3 regions of the Paenibacillus sp. FSL R5-0378 genome follow, and region 3 is predicted to be linked to each of the others. Evidence: riboswitches for the same ligand, from Rfam matches in the RefSeq annotation. Region 3 holds a riboswitch; each other region holds the start of a gene.

Evidence for each region. Region 3 has a riboswitch for ZMP and ZTP ahead of rpiB (ribose 5-phosphate isomerase B). Riboswitches for the same ligand answer to the same signal wherever they lie in the genome.
Region 1: linked by a shared signal. The riboswitch ahead of MKY74_RS21440 (NIPSNAP family protein) and the one ahead of rpiB (ribose 5-phosphate isomerase B) in region 3 are both predicted to bind ZMP and ZTP.
Region 2: linked by a shared signal. The riboswitch ahead of MKY74_RS16875 (bifunctional 5,10-methylenetetrahydrofolate dehydrogenase/5,10-methenyltetrahydrofolate cyclohydrolase) and the one ahead of rpiB (ribose 5-phosphate isomerase B) in region 3 are both predicted to bind ZMP and ZTP.

The regions. Positions count from the first base shown of each region.
Region 1 is NZ_JBBPAY010000001.1:4,627,532-4,634,478, reverse strand. Features, by position in the region: gene MKY74_RS21470 (class I SAM-dependent methyltransferase) at 113-979, shown strand; gene MKY74_RS21465 (fumarylacetoacetate hydrolase family protein) at 1,373-2,254, shown strand; gene MKY74_RS21460 (NUDIX hydrolase) at 2,581-3,093, shown strand; gene MKY74_RS21455 (DUF4871 domain-containing protein) at 3,326-3,766, shown strand; gene MKY74_RS21450 (hypothetical protein) at 3,825-4,046, shown strand; gene MKY74_RS21445 (TetR/AcrR family transcriptional regulator C-terminal domain-containing protein) at 4,062-4,250, shown strand; ZMP/ZTP riboswitch at 4,321-4,401, shown strand; gene MKY74_RS21440 (NIPSNAP family protein) at 4,522-4,848, shown strand; gene MKY74_RS21435 (GNAT family N-acetyltransferase) at 4,980-5,411, shown strand; gene MKY74_RS21430 (hypothetical protein) at 5,515-5,664, opposite strand; gene MKY74_RS21425 (YolD-like family protein) at 5,935-6,186, shown strand; partial or broken gene MKY74_RS21420 (transposase) at 6,589-6,747, shown strand; gene MKY74_RS21415 (hypothetical protein) at 6,906-6,947, opposite strand, start outside.
Region 2 is NZ_JBBPAY010000001.1:3,599,001-3,605,947, reverse strand. Features, by position in the region: gene MKY74_RS16900 (amino acid permease) at 1-801, opposite strand, end outside; gene MKY74_RS16895 (VanZ family protein) at 1,040-2,155, shown strand; gene MKY74_RS16890 (hypothetical protein) at 2,203-2,994, opposite strand; gene MKY74_RS16885 (SDR family NAD(P)-dependent oxidoreductase) at 3,200-3,967, opposite strand; gene MKY74_RS16880 (TetR/AcrR family transcriptional regulator) at 4,241-4,849, shown strand; ZMP/ZTP riboswitch at 4,911-4,994, shown strand; gene MKY74_RS16875 (bifunctional 5,10-methylenetetrahydrofolate dehydrogenase/5,10-methenyltetrahydrofolate cyclohydrolase) at 5,062-5,907, shown strand; gene MKY74_RS16870 (ABC transporter permease) at 6,118-6,947, opposite strand, start outside.
Region 3 is NZ_JBBPAY010000001.1:1,310,991-1,317,937, reverse strand. Features, by position in the region: gene glyA (serine hydroxymethyltransferase) at 1-928, opposite strand, end outside; gene MKY74_RS05825 (TIGR01440 family protein) at 991-1,605, opposite strand; gene rpiB (ribose 5-phosphate isomerase B) at 1,627-2,082, opposite strand; ZMP/ZTP riboswitch at 2,230-2,311, opposite strand; gene MKY74_RS05815 (low molecular weight protein arginine phosphatase) at 2,421-3,008, opposite strand; gene MKY74_RS05810 (manganese efflux pump MntP) at 3,048-3,608, opposite strand; gene MKY74_RS05805 (L-threonylcarbamoyladenylate synthase) at 3,695-4,876, opposite strand; gene spoIIR (stage II sporulation protein R) at 4,974-5,696, opposite strand; gene MKY74_RS05795 (FtsW/RodA/SpoVE family cell cycle protein) at 6,011-6,947, opposite strand, start outside.

The sequences.
Region 1 (6,947 bases), 3.3 Mb from region 3:
TAGTGCTAATTAGTCTTCAGGAATATCGACAAATTCAACCCCTAACTTTTATCGAAATTTTAATTTATATTGAATTTATGAACAATAAAAGTACGGATAGGAGGGCGAGAAAATGAGTCAAGTCCGGAACTACTACGAGAATTCACAAAATAAAGAAAGCATAAAATCAATTTATAACACAGGTAATAATCTTAGTGCTAAGTATGAGGTCATGGGTAAATACGGAATATCAACAGAAATGTTTGAAACTTGGACCATAGATAAGCTTAACTTGTTGGGCAGTGAACGCGTTCTTGATATTGGAACAGGGAATGGGAGATTCTCGATCCCCACCAGTAAAATTTTGAAGAATAATGGCGGGTTTATGGTTTGTTGTGACTTAACAGAAGGAGTTATGAATTCAGCACGTATTCAGGCAGAACAGGAAGGGCTACCTATCCTCCACATGATTGCTGACGCTGAAAAATTGCCGTTTCTTTCTGATGAGTTTGATGTCGTCATGGCTAATCACATGCTTTACCATCTACCTGATTTGAAAAAAGGATTGAAGGAAATTAGCAGAGTTTTAAGAAATACAGGACAATTTTTAGCTACGACTAATAGCAGCCGGGGAATGCCTGAATTCTTCGCACTGCATCAGGAGACAATGCATCAGTTACATATCCCATTTGAAATTAAAGACGATCCGATTCCTTTTTCCTTAGAAAATGGAGAGGCCATACTGTTAGAGCACTTTAATCGAGTAAAACTACTAACTTATGAGGCAGGATTCAAGGTAACAGATCCAGAGCCTGTGTTAAAATACTATATGGCAACTCAACTCTATCAAGGTCCTTTTCATGACATATCATTAAGCCGCGAACAACGGGAAGCAATTTCACACACTTTCCTTACTCTAACTAGACAAAAAATTGTATCCTGTGGTGGAGAATTGATCATTTCAAAACCAGTTGCGGCTTTTATTTGTGAAATGAATTAACTAACGGGGACGATAGCTCAATTGAAGACTTTTTCTCTAACAGGTAGTTTTCTTGATTCGTGATCATTAAAAAGTAAAAACACCAGCTTTTTAGTTTCAGTTCTTAAGTCGCTCGCCGGAACCCCGGCGTACATCGGAGGCTTCATGCACTTCAAGCAATGCCGACATCAGCGGCGACGGGGCCATTCACGAGGCTGGCCCTGACCAAGTCGATGCAGGTCGACTACGCACCGTACAACATCCTTTATAGTTGCGCAGTCGTAGGCCGATCTGGAGGAAAAGTATGAGGCACTGTTCCATGCCTCCAACGAATCGAAGATCATGATGGACTTGCTTTTCTACATCGATGGCGTCATCGTCTTCAGAAAAAATGCTTAGGGAGGACCATAACCTATGAAACTGCTAACCTATCTTGAAGGCAATACATACCGCCTCGGTGTCGCTACCGAGGTAGGCATCGTCGACGTTGCGGCGGCACTTGGTGACGGCCCGGGACCGCGCACCGTGCACGAAGTGATCGAAGGCGGGGAGGAAGCGATACGGACGCTGCAGCAAGCAGTTAACCACACACTGGCGTCTTGCAGCGACGTCCTGCTCGGAAAATCGGGTCTCAAGCTCGGACCATGTGTTACACATCCGAACAAAATCATTTGCGTCGGCCTTAATTACCGCAAACACGCCGAGGAGACGAACGCGCCAATCCCGGAGTATCCGATTCTATTCAGCAAATTCAGCAACACGTTGGCTGCTGACGGCGAAGACGTGCCGCTGCCGCGCACATCGCAGAAAGTTGATTACGAAGCCGAGCTTGTCATCGTGATTGGCAAGACGGCCAAATATGTCGCCAAGGAAGAGGCGCTGGACTACGTATTCGGCTACTGCGCCGCCAACGATATGTCCGCGCGTGACCTGCAGATGCGCACTCAGCAGTGGCTGCTTGGGAAGTCGTGCGACAAATTTTCGCCGCTCGGGCCGTACCTCGTTACCGCGGACGAGGTCGGCGATCCGAACGCACTAGACATCAAGTGCATAGTAAACGGCGAAGTGCGTCAGCATTCCAACACGTCGGACATGATTTTCCGCTGCGACGAAATCGTCAGCTACATTTCGCACCATATGACGCTCGTGCCCGGCGACATTATTTTGACCGGGACGCCGGAAGGCGTCGTGCTCGGCAAACCGCCGGAGAATCAGGTCTACTTAAAGGCCAGCGACATCGTCACGATTAATATCGAGAAGCTGGGAAGCCTCACGAACCGCATGATATCCGAATAAGCGCGAGAAACCAAGTTATGATGTAATCGCCAGTAACATTGCCTCACAGAGAGTAGCTCATCGATTAGGGTATTTTCCCGCATGGGTTTCTGATTGGCGATGCAATTTTGTAGGACTTGAACAGTAATAGTTTCTTTAAAAAGTTAAGCTACCGGGGAACGATAGCTGAATGAAGACATTTAAGGCAGCCGGCTTTTTGGCCGGATGCTTTTTTTCAAATAACGGGCAGTATAGTATCGCGACATCCAATATATGGTATTGTGGAAAATGAAGTTAATTTCATGTTATATGCTGATTGAGGATAGCTTCTGAATGGGGGGATTTCTTTGGTAGATGCATATTTGCCGCCAAAACATCAGATTTCAGTGTCGGCACTCATTGAGAATAATAAAGGTGAAGTTCTGTTAGTAAAGACTCATTGGCGCTCGGATACGTGGGAATTCCCTGGTGGAAATGTAGAAGAAGGTGAATCACTTGATGATGCAATTACTCGTGAAGTCCTTGAAGAGACTGGAATTCTGATACGTCCCATTGGTGTAACGGGAGTTTATTACAAGGAAACAAGCAATCTATTATCGGTGGTATTTAAAGCAGAACTCATTGATGGACAATTAAAAATTCAGCCCGAAGAGATAATGGAAGCTATGTTTGTAAGGCTGACGGTGAGCAACATAGAACAGTACATTACTCGTCCTCATATGAAGTCACGATCATTAGATGCAATTCGGAGTAAGGGGTTCGTACCGTATGAATTTTGGAAGACAAAGCCGTTTCAACGGATTTCTCGCTTAGACCCTCACGGTGTACAACCTGAAGTGAAGCAAGCTAACGGGAAATGATAGCTCAATGAAGATAATTGAGGGCAGTCGACCTAAAAACTGGCTGCTTTTTCCTCAACTAACGGGCAGGATAACGGGGAGTAGGGGGTTGCTGTTTATTATGTAAGCGACAGGAACATAGACGCTTAATAGCCGCGTAGGAGCGGGCACATTAAGATATTGGGCAGATTACATCAATACGGTTGGAATTTTATAGGGAATATGGTCGTTATAATGTAATGAGCTGAGAGGAGTGATTATTGTAAAATTTCTTTGTACTAGCATATTAATCGTTGGATTGCTGATTTTATTTGGTTGTTCAAATACTTCCGAAAAAGATGCAGAAGTCAGCCCAAAGTTTGTAAGTGAAGGAATCGAAATGCAAGGCATAGAAGGGAAAATCGGTATCTTGGGACCGAATTTCGTGGCGAATCAGGCTAATAAACATATGTGGCACTTATGGGGAAGTAAAGCTGATTTGGACGGGGAATTTAAAGTCGATGCCATGAATATAAAATCCGGTGAGAAGATAAATCCGTTTACTGCTGATATTCCTACATCCTTGTTCGGTCCAAATAACGGTGCAGATGCACATTTACCATCCTCAATGAGGCTACCGAAACCTGGCATTTGGCAGCTTAACGCTTATATTGATGAGAAGTTGTTCGGCAGTATTAATGTCGAAGTCAAATGATTATTGAAACTAACGGGAAACGTTAGCTTCAATAAACCGCCTTTTCACCAAGGCGATTTTGCAAGGGATATCAGACTACCTCCGGGAATTCCAGGATCTGGAGCAGGCGCTCATCTTTTTCTGCGAACAATTCGTAGCTTCTGCGAACGGTTCGTCCGATTACAGCGCTCTGATCCGTCTGGTTACAATGGAAGCCGCCAATCTGCCAGCCACGTTTTTAGAAAAGCTGGATAACGCAACGGAAGAGGGGATTACCAGGAGGTTTACCGAGTTTGGATAAACCGGACTGCTCGATGTGCCAGATCCTGTAATAGCTACAAAGCATTTCGCTGCCTTAACGTTTTTATTGGTATTTGATCAACCGAGAAAAAACGGGACATTAGAGGAGGAACAAACCAAACGTATCATCACTGAAGGCGTACGCGTCTTTCTTTGCGCTTATGGAAAACGCACCGTACAAAACGAAAATCAACCATCAAACTGATAACTTGCTAACATTCCCGACTGATGAGAAGAACTTGGTTACATTCCCCATGATTTCATTGAAGTAAACATTTGGTATGTGTGACTGGCGTAAACGTAGAGACCCACGAGGGAGCACAAATTGTCATATGCCGTACGCCTAGGCAGACGTAAGGGTTAGGTCTCCCTGGTTAAACAGGATGGTCCAGAGAGAATGGCTCGATCTGATTTTTAAAAAGTCGAAACAGATGTGTGCTGGATTACCAATCAGATTCATTCAGGGAGGAAATAACATGCTATATGAGTTGCGAATCTATACGATTTACGAAGGTCGAATGGATGCCATTCAGGACAGATTTAAGGAGCATACGTTTAGAATTTTCACAAGGCTGGGAATGAAGGTCGTGAATTTCTGGATAGATGCAACGGGCCAAAATAAAATATATTACGTGATGGAATATGAGGATATGGCGCAGCGTCAAAGGCTATGGGAGCAGTTCAAGAAAGACATCGAATGGATTCAAGTAAAACGCAATTCGGAAGAAAACGGAGGGCTCATCGTCGAAAAAATTGATGAATATTTTATGAATCAAGCTGAATTTTTCAGATTGGGAAATTGAACTAACGGAAAACGATAGCCGAATAAACGAACAGGAAGAGTTGCCGGTGCTAATCGGCAGCTTTATTACGCTAACGGGCAGTTTAGTTCATTTGTTATACTTGATCTATATAATTAGTGGGGCGAAAAGGAATGGGAATAAGATTAGCAACTAAAAATGAACTCCAATGGGTAAATGAACAGTATCAGAAAATAGGCTTTATGCCGAGTAATTTAGAAAATGAAAAAATTGCAATAGTTACACATCAGGATGAATTTGCAGGCGTTGGAAGGATTGTTTATCTTAATGCAGAAGAAGCTGAAATTGGCGGTATATATATATTGGATAAGTTCAGAGGATTATCGCTTGCAAATGAGTTAGTTGATTACTTGGTAAAGGAAACTAAAAAAAATAATTTAAAAGAAGTGTATTGTCTACCGTTTGAAGAGTTAAAGCATTTTTATCAAAAATTTGGTTTTAAAGAATTTGACTATGAGGGCAAACCAATTAACAATCATATCCTAAAGAAGTTTCAATGGTGTTTAGACACCTATGAGAAGAAGGTTTTATTACTTAAATTATAATAATAACAAAAGCTCAGCTGTAAGACGACAAGAACATATACGCTTAAAAGCCGCATGGCAGCGGCTTTTTTTGTTTTACCGATAATGAGCCAAGATCGGCTCGTCATTTCTCGGGGACTCCGATCAGCGTAGCGGCCGCCTGGTATACTCCCAGCCCGCACAACGCGCTTGCAAGCCCCTCGACTCCTCGCGCGAGGAACCACGTTCCCGGATACGTTTGGCAGATGGCGATGCCTCTCTCGAAATGTGCCAACGCTTCTGTGGGCCTCTGCCGGATTAACGCAATATATCCCAAGGCCCGAAAAGGTCCCGACAACTCCAAGTCGTCTTTTTTGCTTTCTCAAATATCGTGGCATTTTCGACCCAAGTGCTTTTTTATTATTGGGCTTTGTTATATCAGTAATATTGTAGATTTGCGTAACGCTGTTCTTAAGTAACTTTGTAATGTAAAATTATACTAGTTATTAATGTATTGGAGCGCTCTTATGCGGACTGCGAACTTTACAACGAGGAGGAGAGACCGATGATCAAATCAAAAGCTCCCAAGAGACCGACAAGGGATGAATTTGTATTAGAGGAGATAGGCAATCAGCTTACAGAGGCTTATCAAGAAGGGTCAGAAATTCTACTTACTGTGTGGGGTTGGGATGAGCCAGTAAGGGGTCAAATAGATCAAATGGACTCTCGGACTGGAAAAGTACACATCAAAAAGGATGGAGTTATTACCAAGGTCCCTTTTATGGATATCATGGAAATTAACTATCCTAGAGATTAGATTTAGTGAAAGGGAAGATTTGATTTGATTGTAGATTTTTAATTTAGATTTCCAAGCTTAAGCTTCATAGTCATTTTGTTAGGTACCATTACTTGTTTCATTGGATTATGCAGAAAAGATTTACAACTGAAAAGATAAATATAAAGACAAGTGCGGTCCAATGAAAAGGTTAATTGTTACTTTTAGAGTGAGTCGGATAGAGTTGATGAAATGTCAGTACCAATCAGCTATAAGGGTTCAATAGAACAAATGGTGAGAGTCGAATTGACATATTTTGATGTGATGGTTTTTAAAAGTGAAATCCATAGCCAGAAGAGGAGTAAGATAAATAAGTAGGTGTCCTGCGTAGGCTATCGCCGCATTAAGAATTGCCAAATGGAAGTTTACTTACGACTCTGAAAGATTGTTCGAAGCTTCGCGGATGCTAAAGCTCTCCATGGGTTTCGCTATTGCCGTTTGCGCGGACTCTCCAACGTCACGGAACAAGCGTTGATAACGGCCGCCGTGCAGAATATGAAGAAGATGACGATCCACCTGGATTGCCTGGAAAAGAGAGGGTAACCCTTCTTTTTTAGGCTTTTTAGCAACTGCAAATAAAAAAAGAGAAACCCAACGTCTCAAAGACGTGGGTTTCTCGACAATCTGAGGAGCTCTCAATGAGCTCTTTTATTTCGCTATATTGAGAATGTTCAAGATGGGAAGGAATGTCACGCCTACCTCTACATTCTTGACAACGTATCAATCATATTGTCCACTGGTTC
Region 2 (6,947 bases), 2.3 Mb from region 3:
CGACTCGGGGCCGAGCTGGTTCCAGGGAATCAGCCCGCATATCACGAGGATCGGCAGCGTGAAAAATAATATGATCCGCAAAATAAAATTGCGTACCACTTTGGGCAGCACCTTTTCACTGTTTTCCGTTTCCGTCAATGTCAAACCGATCAGTTCCGAGCCCCCGTAGGAAAACATGACCACAAGCAAAGCGGAAAAGATGGACGTCCATCCGTTGGGCAGAAATCCTCCGGCCGCCGAGTAGTTATGCAGATACGGCGTGTTGCTGCTTGGAATGATCCCGAAGATCAAGCATGTCCCTAAAACGATAAAAACGATAATCATGGCGATTTTGATCCCCGCCAGCCAAAATTCGAACTCGCCGAAGCTTCCCACGCTCATCAGATTAATCAGAATAATGAAGGCCGCGCTGGCTAGACTAAGCAACCATAACGGTACCCCGGGAAACCAATACTGCAAAAAGCTGCCGGCCGCTATAATCTCAATGACGCACACGGAAAGCCACAGGAAGCAGTACATCCACCCCATAATAAAGGACACTCTCTCGCCAAAGGCCTCACGAACGAAGTCCTTCATGTTTTTACCCGGGTAAACCGTAGCCATTTCTGCCATGGCTCCCATGACGACGAGCAGCAGCAGCCCGGCGAAGACGTAAGAGATAATGACGCCCGGTCCGGCGAGACCGATCGTTTCGGCACTGCCTTTGAAGATGCCGGTGCCGATGACTCCACCCATGGCCATCAAGCTGATATGCCTTGGTTTTAATTTTTTCTGCAATGAAACCCCATCTGGTTGTGACATCAAATATCCTCCTGCTAAATCTTGTTGTATTAGAACAAAAACCATAAGTTCAAGTATAACATTTTGCTTAAGCATCCTGATAGAAATTTAGCCGAATTTTCTGTATTTGCTTCACGATTCTTTATGATTTTTAAACAAAATTTAACCAGAAACCGATCATACTTATGCTATGATGTACATTCAGCCGATGGCAAGGCCGAAAGAAAACATAAAGAAATTAAGGCGGTGCAGTTTAGTCGTGTTTCATTCGTATGTATTTCCAATCTCTTATGCATTTCTGTCTTTTCCCTTTGCGGCACTATTTTTTACCATTCCCTTCATGGTCGTCCAGTACCGCAGACACGGTTATATCCATAAAATCAGGGCGTTTGTGCTGTACCTGTTCCTGTTGTACCTGCTCAACGCACTGTTTCTGGTCATCCTTCCGCTGCCATCTTCACGGCACAATCCCGCCATGGCCGGAGGGGCGCTTCAGCTGGTGCCGCTGAATTTCATTCACGACATCCTGAAAGAAACGTCCGTCGTGTCTTCACAGCCCTCGACGTACCTTCGGCTGCTTACGGAACGCGCCTTCCTTCAAGTGGTGTTCAACGTGTTTCTTACCGTTCCGTTCGGTATGATCCTCCGTTATTATTTCCGGACGGGATGGAAACTTTCCATTCTGCTGTCGTTTTTGCTGTCGCTGCTGTTTGAGACGACCCAGCTCACCGGAATATTCGGGATCTACGATCACCCGTACCGGGTATTCGACGTCGATGACCTGATCACTAACACGCTCGGCGGTTTGCTTGGATTCTTGGCAGCCGAATGGTTATCCGGCCTTCTTCCCCGCATTGAGCATTTGGATGCCAACATCGACCGGGCCGCCAAAAGGGTGACCTATACGCGGCGGGGAATCGCCTTTATGGCGGATGGGATCGTCTGGGCGATGCTGCTTGGCATTCTGCATATTCTGCATATATCGGCTTCCTTCTGGGTTGCGACAGGACTGTATTTCATGCTGGTACCTTGGCTGACGGGCGGACTGACTCCCGGCAAATGGCTTGTCCGCATCCGTCTGGCCGATGGAGGGGAGCGAATCTCCCTTAAATCGCTTGTGGTTCGATATGGAATCCTCTACTGGCTGTTTTTTGGAGTCAACCGGGTTCTGGCCGGCTCCCTTGACACCGTTCCGCCGATCCTTCGCATGATCCTGGGACTCATCGTGTTTGCCTTGAATACCGTCTTCTTTATCCATGTCGTCATCTGCGTATTCAAGAAGGAGCCGCAGCTGTTCTATGAAAAATGGAGCAAAACCCGGCATGTTATCCTTTGGCAGCCGGCCGCAGCAACCGAACCGGAGAAAAAGGAGTAGTTCCCCTTGGCAAAACATACTTCACTAGGACATATCACGCTTGTCCTTCAAGACTTGGGGAGCTTGGTTTCCGCTGTCCGGATGACGGAATCGATCTGCTTCTCCCATTGGTAAATTTGATTGAGGGAAGCGCTGATTTTACCAAGCTCCTTATACATCACGGTCAGCTCAGCCGTGGCTGTGATCGCGTTCCCGAGCTTGACTGCCGCTTTATACCGTTTGTCCGACGCGCTCCGGGTGCTGTTCGCTGCCGTAATCTTCTTATTCTCGGCAGTCACCTGCTTCTTTAATGTTTGGACTTGGGCCAACGTATCCTTCACCGCCTTGGCTTTGGCCGAGGCTTCCTTCTTGGCGGCAGCGAGCGCATCCTTACGGCTCTTGATTTCCGCACGAGCCGCACTGGCCGAGGCCTTGATCTGGTTGCGCTTCAGATCGTACTGAAGCGCGGCCTTCTGGTCCTTGCGTTTTCTCGCATCCGCCGCCTTCTTCCCAAGGTCTGTATATTCATTGAGCAGCGGCTGATATTTCTTCTGAGCCTGATCGGCTTCGGATTTCAGCTTATCGATCTTGGCCTTGTCGATCCCCTGCACCTTCGCATTGACAGACTTTAACCGGTCATCATTCTGTTTCCGGAGCACTTGAATCTGTTGCTTCTTCAGCTTGTTGGCCTCATCCAGAGCCTTATAGCTGTCATGAAGCACGCCTATACTCTGCAAAGCGGCGTCCCAGGCACTGTCCGATGCGGCGTCCGCCTTGGCCGGACCCAGCAAGAACAACGCGACCGAACAGCATAAAACCGTCAACAAGCTGTTTTTCCATAAAACTTTTACATACGACATCTTCATCTCTCCCCCAAATCATCAAAATTCATCATAAATGGACAAAAAAAGCACCCCGCAAGTAAGGCATGACGCCTTTCCTGCAGGGTGCTTCTCCCGCTTCCATTAACTATGTTGAACCCACTATATCGCTATTTCTCACAGTTGTCAATAAATTCCTGGAACATTTGTTCCTCTTTTTCTTGGCCGAATCCGGTTGTCGTGATTACTGACCGACCATTCCGCCGTCTACCGTGTACAGGGAACCTGTAACGAATGAAGCTTCATCGGAGAGGAGGAAGTTCATTACCGCCGCTACTTCCTGCGGCTCGCCGTAACGGCCCATCGGTGTGGCCGCTTCATTGGCGGCTTTGTACGCTTCCGCATTGCCGGAGTTCGCCTCAATCTGCCGCATCATCCGGGTGTTGATCGTTCCCGGCAGAACCGCATTAACCCGGATGCCCAGCGAAGCCAGCTCGTTGGCAGCAACGCGCGTCAAGCCGATCACGGCATGCTTGGACATAATGTATGGGGCCACTCCTGGCGCGCCCATCAGGCCTGCAAGCGAAGACGTATTCAATATTGCGCCGGAATTCTGCTTTTTCATAACTGGAATAACGTAATGCAGCCCCAGGAACACCCCACGGACGTTGACGTTATATACCAGATCAAGCGCTTCCACGGATTGCTCTTCGATCAGCCCGGTAGGGCCCTCAATCCCTGCATTGTTCGCAAAGTAATCGATGGTGCCGAATTTTTCAACCGCACGGTTCACATAGTTCTGCACATCCTGCTCTTTGGATACGTCGGCAGCGATCGCCAGTGAATTGGTATCGTTCAGGCCAAGCTCCTCGACGACGCTCTTGACCGCATCTTCCTTCAAATCGACCAGGACGAGGTTCAGCTTGCGCTCGGCCAAACGCCGTGCCAGCTCTTTCCCGATTCCGCCGGCGGCGCCGGTAATGACTGCAGTTTTCGTTTGTGTTTGACTCATGACTGAATCGCTTCCTTTTCAACAAAGTTTATAAAATGATTTATAGGCTTTATAGCTCATGTCTGCTACATGTATAGGTTACACCTTTATTAATTGTTTACACAATAATCATATTTCGAAATAATGTCATCTATCCAACAGATTGCCGCCGTATGTCACCGAACCATGACAATCTTGAACATTTACCTTCTCTTTGTTGATGATTTTCTGCGTTTTGGCGGCATCCCAACTTACGTTATAATAGGAGAAACGACAAGCTGGAGGCAGATGCATTTGACAGATGAACACGTTCTTGACCGCAGAGCCAGAAGAACCCGGCAGGCGCTCAAATCCGCTCTCGTTTCCTTAATTCTCGATAAAGGCTTCGATTCGGTGACTATTATGGACATCGCGGCCCGTGCAGACTATAACCGGGGTACCTTTTACAAGCATTTCGTCAGCAAGGAAGACCTGCTCAAGGAAATCCACGACGAGTTTCTGCAGGGCATCGCCGAACTGCTCGTCAAGCCGTATGAGGGCCTTGAGCGAATTGAAGCCTCGATGACCTACCCCTCAGGGCTGCGCTTGTTTGAACATATCGAACAGCATAAAGATGTGTTCCTGGCCTTATCGCGAGTCGAACGCGGAAAGCTGGCGATGGACATGTACGATAGGCTCAGGGAGTCGATGCGGAAGGACATGCATATCGAAATGGAACCGACCGAGCCGCCGATCGACTACGAAATCATGCTGAGCTACCGGATGTCGGCCACGGTGGGGGTCATTATGCACTGGGCAGAGGTTGATTTTAAATACACGGCGTCTTATATGGCGCAGCAGCTGATGGTGCTGGTTGAGACAAAAATGGATTACATCGTGTTTAAAAGAAACGGCGGCACATAAGCATCATTCTCAAAACTCCCCATTGTGCCCATAAGCACAATAAGGTATCATTCTACATAGATGGACTGTGTGCGACTGGCGGAAACATGGGATGAACCATGAGGGAGCACATGGATATAAACAGCCGTACGCCTGGGCAGAGGTAAGGGGAATTTCCCCTTGCCTCTTTATGTTTTTCTGGACCTTACCATGATTTAAAGGAGATGCAGACAATGACAGAACAAACGCTGATTTTGGACGGAGCGCGCGTGGCGCAGGACATTAAGGACGGCTTGGTTAGCAGGGTGAAACGGCTGTCCGAGCAAGGGATTACCCCCTGCCTGGCGACCATTTTGGTAGGCGACGACCCGGCATCGGCCACATACGTGCGCATGAAAGGCAATGCCTGCAGACGGCTCGGGATGGAATCGTTAAAAATCACACTGGATGCGGGGACGACGACCGAGGAGCTTATCCGGGAAATTCAGAAGCTTAACACCGACCCGAACGTTCACGGAATTCTGCTGCAGCATCCGGTCCCCCATCAAATTGATGAAAGAGCCGCATTCGACGCGATCGCCATTGAAAAAGACGTCGACGGTGTCACCACGCTGGGATTTGCGCAGAATGCTTTCGGCTTTGCCGCCTATCCTTCCTGTACCCCGGCGGCCATCATCACCATCCTGGATTACTACCGGATTCCTGTAGAAGGCAAGCACGCTGTTGTTGTCGGCCGCAGCCCGATTCTCGGCAAGCCCGTCTCGCTGATGCTGCTGAACCGCAATGCCACGGTCACGATCTGCCATTCGAGAACGAAAGGCCTTGGTGATATCGTGTCCCAGGCAGAGATCGTTGTTGCCGCAGTAGGCAAACCGAAATTCATTCAGGGAGACTGGATTCAGGACGGCGCCGTCATTCTGGACGCAGGCTACAATGAAGGCAATGTCGGGGACGTTGATTATGAGGCATGTCTTGAAAAAGCGAGCGCCATTACACCCGTCCCTGCGGGCGTCGGACCAGTAACCATCGCCATGCTGCTGAAGCACACGGTGGATGCGGCGGAAAAACAGCTGGGATAAACCAGCCATCGGTATGGCCCGGTTTTCCAAGGGACACTTAAAGAGCCGTGTTTCGGCAGCACAAATACGCCGGTAACGGCTTCAAAAAATGGCAAGAGGGCATTCCGCCGAACATCATTCGGTGAAATGCCCTTTTTTCTACCCAAGATGTAATGTTCTTGAGTCGGTTGATATCCGGTTCAAATAAATCCGTCGGTCACAAATAGCGGCCTATTCGTACCGCAGCGCCTCGATCGGATCCAGCTTCGCGGCCTGTCTGGCCGGGAATACGCCGAACACGATGCCGATGCAGGCTGAGAACCCGACGGCAAGCAGCACGGAGTTCATGGACACCGCGGTGGTCACGTCCATCAGCTTGCCGACGAACTTGGAGCCGCCGAAGCCAAGGATGACGCCGATCACACCGCCCAGGATAGCCAAGGTGACCGATTCAAACAGAAACTGCGATAGAATCGTCCCTTCCTTGGCCCCGATCGCCTTCCGGATACCGATCTCCCGCGTCCGTTCGGTAACGGACACCAGCATGATGTTCATGATGCCGATTCCGCCGACGAGCAGGGATATCGCCGCCACGCCGCCTAGAAAGAGGGTCAGCGTTTTGGTGACACTTTCGGCGGAGGACATGACATCCTCCTGGCTTTGAACCCTGAAATCATCGTCGGCCCCGCCAAGTTTATGGCTTTGGCGCATCGTATACTGGATCAGCGCCATGGTGCTGTTGATCACGTCGGTAGATTTGGCTTCGACTAAAATTTGCCGGACACTGCTCCGGGAGCTCCCGGTCTGAAACCGGGACTGAATCGTCGTGATCGGCGCGATGACGGTGTCGTCCTGGTCAACCGTACCCGAAGAACCCTTAGCTTTGAGCACACCGATGACCCGAAACGGGATGTTGTTGATTTTGATCATGCTGCCGACCGCATCGAAACCCGCTTCACCAAACAGCGTTTCCGCCGTCGTTGCGCCAAGGACCACGACCTTTGCCCGGTCATTGACTTCATCCTCGGTAAAGAAACGTCCGATGTCCGTCTCCCACGATT
Region 3 (6,947 bases):
TATCCGTGCCGCCGGATACGATGTTCAGGCCTTCGCTGATCAGCGTCTCAGCCAATACTTTGGCGTTCTTCACCACGTTTTCGGCATACGTTTTGAACGATGGGTCCAGCGCTTCGCCCAAGGCTACGGCTTTGGACGCGATAACGTGCATCAGCGGACCGCCCTGCGTGCCCGGGAACACGGCCTTGTCGATGGCCGCAGCCCATGGCTGCTTGCACAGAATCATACCGCCGCGTGGTCCGCGGAGCGTTTTGTGCGTTGTCGTCGTGACAAAATGGGCGTGAGGCACCGGGTTCGGATGAAGCCCGGCTGCAACCAGTCCCGCAATATGAGCCATATCAACCATGAACAGCGCGCCCACGTCGTTGGCGATCGAAGCGAGAGCTTCGAAATCAATCGTACGCGGATAGGCGCTCGCACCGGCGACGATCAGGCGCGGACGATGCTTGAACGCAAGTTTGCGGACTTCGTCATAATCGATGAGGAACGTATCTTCCTGGACCCCGTAAGCGACGAAGTTGTACAGCAGACCGGATGCGTTCACCGGGCTTCCGTGCGTCAGGTGTCCGCCATGGGCAAGGTTCATCCCGAGTACGGTGTCCCCTGGTTTTAGCGCTGCCAGGTATACGGCCATGTTGGCCTGAGCGCCGGAGTGCGGCTGCACGTTGGCATGCTCGGCTCCGAACAGTTCTTTCGCACGGTCACGAGCGATATCTTCAACGATATCGACGCGCTCGCAGCCGCCGTAGTACCGCTTGCCCGGATATCCTTCGGCGTATTTGTTCGTGAGGACGGAGCCCATGGCTTCCATAACCGCTTCACTGACAATATTCTCCGATGCGATCAGCTCGATGTTCGCACGCTGACGCTTCAGTTCCAAATTCATGGCCTCGAGTACAGCCGGGTCCTTCTTACGCAATTGATCCATGTTAATAGTTCCTCCCTTATTGGAATTCAAAATAAAATGTTCGTTTCAATCATCCGCTCAAGTTAATCGCAAAGATCTGAACTGCCGCCGTCACGGTCGGCTCTGCCGGCTTCTTCATCCAGACGGTACACCGCCCGTTCTCCGCCGATCAGCTTGGGCCGCGTGTAGGCCGCATTCACGCGCGCATGCCCCACATACCGCAGGGTCGGGCGGAAAGGTACCGCCACACGCCGCAGATGCATGCCGATCATCGTCTCTCCGATGTCAATGCCCGCGTGAGCCTCGATCGCTTCGGCCAGACAAGGCTCCTTCATGGAACGGTAAGCAGCGGCAGCCATAGAGCCGCCCGCTTTCGGAACAGGAACGGCGGCGACCTCGGTTAAACGAAGGCGCTCCAGTACGGAACGCTCCATCACAAGCGCCCGGTTCAAATGCTCACAGCACTGAAACACCGTGTCGAAGCCGAACTTGGCCCGGACCTCGCCGATCGCCTGCAGCAGCTCCTCGGCAACCCCGAGTGCCCCGGAAGTGCCGATGCGTTTCCCGGCCACCTCACTGGTGCTCGTTCCGACAACCAGTACCTTACCAGGGCCAAGCCCGGCGGCTTCCACCAGCTCATGAAGAATTTGGGATACCTGTTCTCCCAGCGAAACTTCCAATGGACTGCCTCCTGACATGCTTTCCATGAGAAAACCTCCCTAATTGTGCAGATACCGCTCTTCAATCGCTTTAATCTTGTTCACGCGCCCGACATGACGCTCGCCGCCGCTGAACTCCGTGCCCAGCCACGCCTTGACGATTTCCTGGGCCAGACCTGGACCGATGACGCGTTCGCCCATCGCCAGCACGTTGGAGTCGTTGTGCTCCCTTGTGGCAATCGCTGAGAACACATCGTGGACCAAGGCGCACCGGATGCCCGGAACCTTGTTCGCAGCAATGCTCATGCCAATGCCTGTTCCACAGATCAGGATTCCCCGGTCGGCCTCGCCTTTGGTAACCAGCTCGCACACAGGGAGAGCATAGTCGGGATAGTCCACGGAATCCGTGCATCCGCATCCCACATCCGCAACTTGATGCCCCATTCCTTCGATCACGGCAATGATGTCTTCTTTCAAACGTATACCCGCATGATCTGTTCCAACAGCAATTTTCATCTTTCGAAAAACCTCCTAAAATTTCGCGCAATACAGAGAAACGAATCTAGCGCTCCCCGGTATTCCCGTGACTTCTTGTACCATTATAACTCATTTGCAGCCACTAGACGAAAAAAAGAGCAGTCCGCGGATCATTCCGCAGAATTGCTCTTTTGCCCAGGCGACCGGCCGTATATTCCGGTGCTCCATCGTGGTTGGATCCACATTGTCGCCAGTTACACCGGAACCGATGTTTTTCACCTTCATCATAAAGCATGACGCGATGAAAATCAATCTGCAAATTTACTCCATTTTTTCAGGCATAGGCTCCCGCCCAAGTGCCAATTTAAGCTTGTTTCTTAAAATGTACGGAACGCCTCCAGCTTATCCAGCAGCCGCTCGATGGCGGCGCGGATTTCTGCGGCGGTTACATCGTAATCGTCGCGGGACCCGCCGAACGGGTCCGAAATATCAAAGCTCGGGATCCGCTGCTGGATCTCGATCAGCCGCTCCCGTTCCTCATCCTCCAGCTGCTGCCCGAGCGCCCGCTTCATTTCCCAGGTGGCGTACAGGCTGTCGAGCTCCTGCAGGTCCTTGATCACGTTCTCGTCATCTTCGGTGTATTCCTTCAGGGTATAAATTTTATCAGCCGCGAGCGGAAAGCTCCGGATCACATGCTGCTTATGCCCCTGGGTCAGTGTCAAAATCAAATCCGCCCAATCCACCGTGTCGGCCCTGAGCGGCTTGGCGGTCAAATGCTCATCGATCTCGTGGTCCCGCAGCACCGCTTCCGCATGACGCGAGATCGGTGTCCCTTCAAGGGCGGCCACACCGGCCGAACGGACTTCGAGCGGAACGCTGCGCTCCTTGGCCAGCTTGCGAAGCAGAGCTTCGGCCATCGGGCTGCGGCACGTGTTACCCGTACAGACAAACAAAATATGCTTCACGTCTCTAGCACCTCCCGAAGTGTCTTTGCCGATATTGTATCAGAAGATAAAGGCGAGGCCAAATGCCAGCAGAATCGCGCCGCCAAGGGCCTCCCCGTATTCGCCGAGATTCCGGCTTACCCTCCTGCCGAGCAGGAGTCCAAGCACGGCCATCGCGCCCCCGCAGATCCCGAAAGCCAGCACGGTCAGAATCCGGTTGCTCTCAAACATCCCCAGGGATACGCCTACCGAAAAGGAGTCAATGCTGACGCTGAGCGAAAACAGCAGCATCCCCAGCAAAGAGCGGTGATCCACCATTCGCGTTTCGCTTGTTTTGAAGGAATTCAGGACCATGTGTCCACCCAGCAGCACAAGCAGCCCGCCGGCAACCAGGGCGGCAACTTGTCCAAGCAGCGAACTGACGTAATATCCCATAAACATTCCCAGCAGCGGCATCAACACATGGAAAAGGCCGATCAGCAGGCTGATCTTGAGAATATGCAGCAGCCGGATTCCTTTCATGCCGATTCCTACGCCCAGAGAGAATGCATCCAGTCCTAATGCGACGGCCATTATCATGATTGTCATCAGCTGCCCTAAACCGGCAGAAGTCTCCAACATCCCTATTCCCCCATGTCCGTTAGGTTCTTGTACAACCATATGCGGACAAGAGGTAAATGATGTCTCTTAAAAGGTGCGGCGAGCGGTCACAAGCGCACAACCCGCTGGCCGGCGGCCTTGCGGAGACGGTTCATGATGGCGGCGCCCAGCCCCTCTTCCGGGCAGGCTTCCGACAAAATAAACGTCACGCCTTCTTCATCCATGCGGCGAAGAGCGGCGTACAGCCGGTGGGCGGCCGCTTCCAGTCCGGCAAGACTGCCAAGGGACTGCACGCAATCCGCGGCATAGCGGCCGATGTGCTCCTCGAATGCCATCACGCCGGTTCTCTCCCCGCGTCCCGCCGCTGCCTTCAGCTGCTCATTGATCCAGCCGGAGACCTGCTCCGGCGTGCCGCCCTGCACAATGGTGAGCGCCCCCTTGGGAGCGTAGTGCGTATATTTCATGCCGGGCGATTTCGGTGCGACGATCTCCTCTTCATCCGGAGAGCGTTCGATTCCCGGATCGGTCGTCACCGTCACCCCGGAGGCGGTGGCAAGCTGCTCGCTAGTAATGCCGCCGGGCCGGAGAACGGTGACGCTGCCGTCTTCCTGGACCTGCACGACGGTGGATTCAAGGCCGACCCCGGTCGGCCCTCCGTCCAGAATACCGTCGATCAGCCCGCTCAAATCTTCCTCGACATGGCCCGCGAGCGTCGGGCTCGGCCGTCCCGAGCGGTTGGCGCTCGGCGCCGCCACCGGACAGCCGGATTCACCGATCAGCCTCAGTGCGATCGGATGGTCCGGCATCCGGATGCCGACTGTCGCCAGCCCCGCCGTTACGCGCGGGGACAGCACGCCCGGCCGAAGCGGCAGCACCAGCGTCAGCGGGCCGGGCCAAAAAGCCGCCATTAGCCGCCGCGCCGTATCGCTGACCTCCGTCACGAGCCCGTCCAATTGGCTTGCATCCGCAATGTGGACGATGAGCGGATTGTCGGACGGACGGCCCTTGGCCTTGAAAATCGCCTCGACAGCCTCCGTATTCCGGGCATCCGCCCCAAGGCCGTAGACGGTTTCGGTCGGAAAAGCAACGGTACCGCCATCCCGAAGAATGGCGGCTGCCCGGCCGATCGACTGCTCTGCATGGGACACCACTTCCCTCTCCGCTTCTGCGGCAGCGGTGCTGCGTCCCATCAATACGGTCACATCCCATACCGATGTGGCATGGCTCTTATTTGCATCATGGGTGAAAGGAGCGTTTCCTCCATCCTGCCCTTGGTTCAAACCTTTCATCGCTGTTCATTCCTGTCATCGAAATTGGTATGTTTTATTATAGCACATCTGCAAAATCCCCATGACGCATGCCCCTGGACAGGATGGCTGTTAGTTCCTAAGCGAACAGCCCCGTCAGCCAGGACCACAGCCCGGAGAGCATGTCTACCAGGAAGAAGCGAACTTCCGGCTGGGAAGCATCGGCAGCTGCTTTCCCGGAAGCCTGAGCGGCTGCACTATCTGCCACCTTGGCCGACGCAGTAGTCACGTCACCCTTAGCGTCACCCTTGGCATCCGCAGGTTGAGCCTTGGCATCGGCAGGCTGAGCCGCCGCATCTCCGCTGGCCGCATCGATAAAGCAGAGCGGAGGGAACAGCACGCACCACCAATTTTGACCGTTGCCTGCCCCCAATGTGATCCGTAGTGCTTCATAGTTCCCGGCGGGATAGACTGTACCGCCGTACAGTTTGGTCGGAAACGGCACGATGCCCAGCTCAACATGGTAATCGTAATGAATGCCTCTCTTCTCCAGCTCACGGCCCACCAGATCGTTCAGTTCCGGCAAATGCTCCCGGATCGTCGTTCTCGCCTGATCCAGGCTTTGCGGGTCCTCAAGCTCCTGTACCCAGCCGTTCATTTCCGCTACTACGGCATCGCGAATCTCGCGTTTGACCAGCTGGTCGTCCGGATTATCGGAATTGGCCAGGATGCGCAGGCGGATGGACTCCTGCGGAATCGGCCCGCCTGCTACAGCCGCGTCGGTCTTTTGACTCTCCCACATCATGGCGATCATAAACAAAATACAAAAAATAATGGCGGTATCCTTCACCAAGTCGCGCAGCCAATCTTGCCCTCTATATTTCCCCTGCTTCATCGTCTTTTCCATTTTCCCCGGGCCCCTCTCTATCAGAACAAATCTATGATAGTTCTCAGTATGTCCGGGAATGCTAGAGTCTAAACCTAGCAATCTATATATAGATTGAAATTAAAGAAATCCAACTTTGGCACGGATATTCCCCTTGGAAACAAGGAATGAAAAGAAAACTCGAATTCATCTGATCTAGTATTTTCTACGAGCTTCTTACCCGCAAAAAAGACCGCCTTCCCAAGCCCGAGGACTTGTCGAAAACGGTCATTTCTTGTAAATCATCAGCTTCACATGCCGGCTTTCGCCTGTCCGCCTTGAGCAGCAGTCCCCTTAGCGGGGGTCAGCATCTCGTCGTCCACTTCCTCCCCATGAACGCGCACGCTCATGACGATACCGATGCTCGCCATATTGATCAGCAGCGAGGTTCCGCCGTAACTGATAAACGGCAGCGTAATCCCGGTCAGCGGCATCAAGCCGATAAAGGCGCCGATATTTTCGAAGATCTGGTAGAGCATCATTGCGATAATGCCCACGATCAGAATCGGCCCTGCCCGGTCCCGGCACTCGAGACAGATCAGAATCATCCGGTGGATCAGGATAAAATAGAGCAGCAGTACGACCGATGAACCGACGAAGCCGAATTCTTCGGCGATTTCCACGAAAATGGAGTCCGAATAAGTATACGGCACGCGCCCGGATTGAACCGAGGACCCTTTCATATACCCTTCACCCATCATGCCGCCGGATGCGATCGCCAGCTTGGCGTTTTTCGTATGATAGGACGCCTTGGCCGTCGCCTTATCCGGCACCAGCCATGGGTCGAGACGTTCCGTCCAGTGCTCCCGCCCGATGTCCTTCATAAATTTCTCAATGTTGTCGTGAAAATGAATGTAAGAAAAAATGCTTCCGACGGCGACGGCCCCCAACACCACCAGCGCAATCAGCGCATGCCAAAACTTGATGTTACCGATCCATAGCAGTCCGAGCAAAATCAGAACGTAGCTGAGCGCGTTCCCGAGGTCATTCTGAATCATAACGAGCGCAAACGGCACGAACGTCAGCAGTCCGATCGGGACCACGTCATGCCAGAACGAGAGCCTCGATTTATTTTTGCGCATAATGATATATGTCAGAAAAATAATCAGGATGAGCTTGAACAGCTCCGCAGGCTGCAAACTAAAGCTTCCCATCTTGATCCAGCCCTGGGCGCCGTTGACGTCGGTC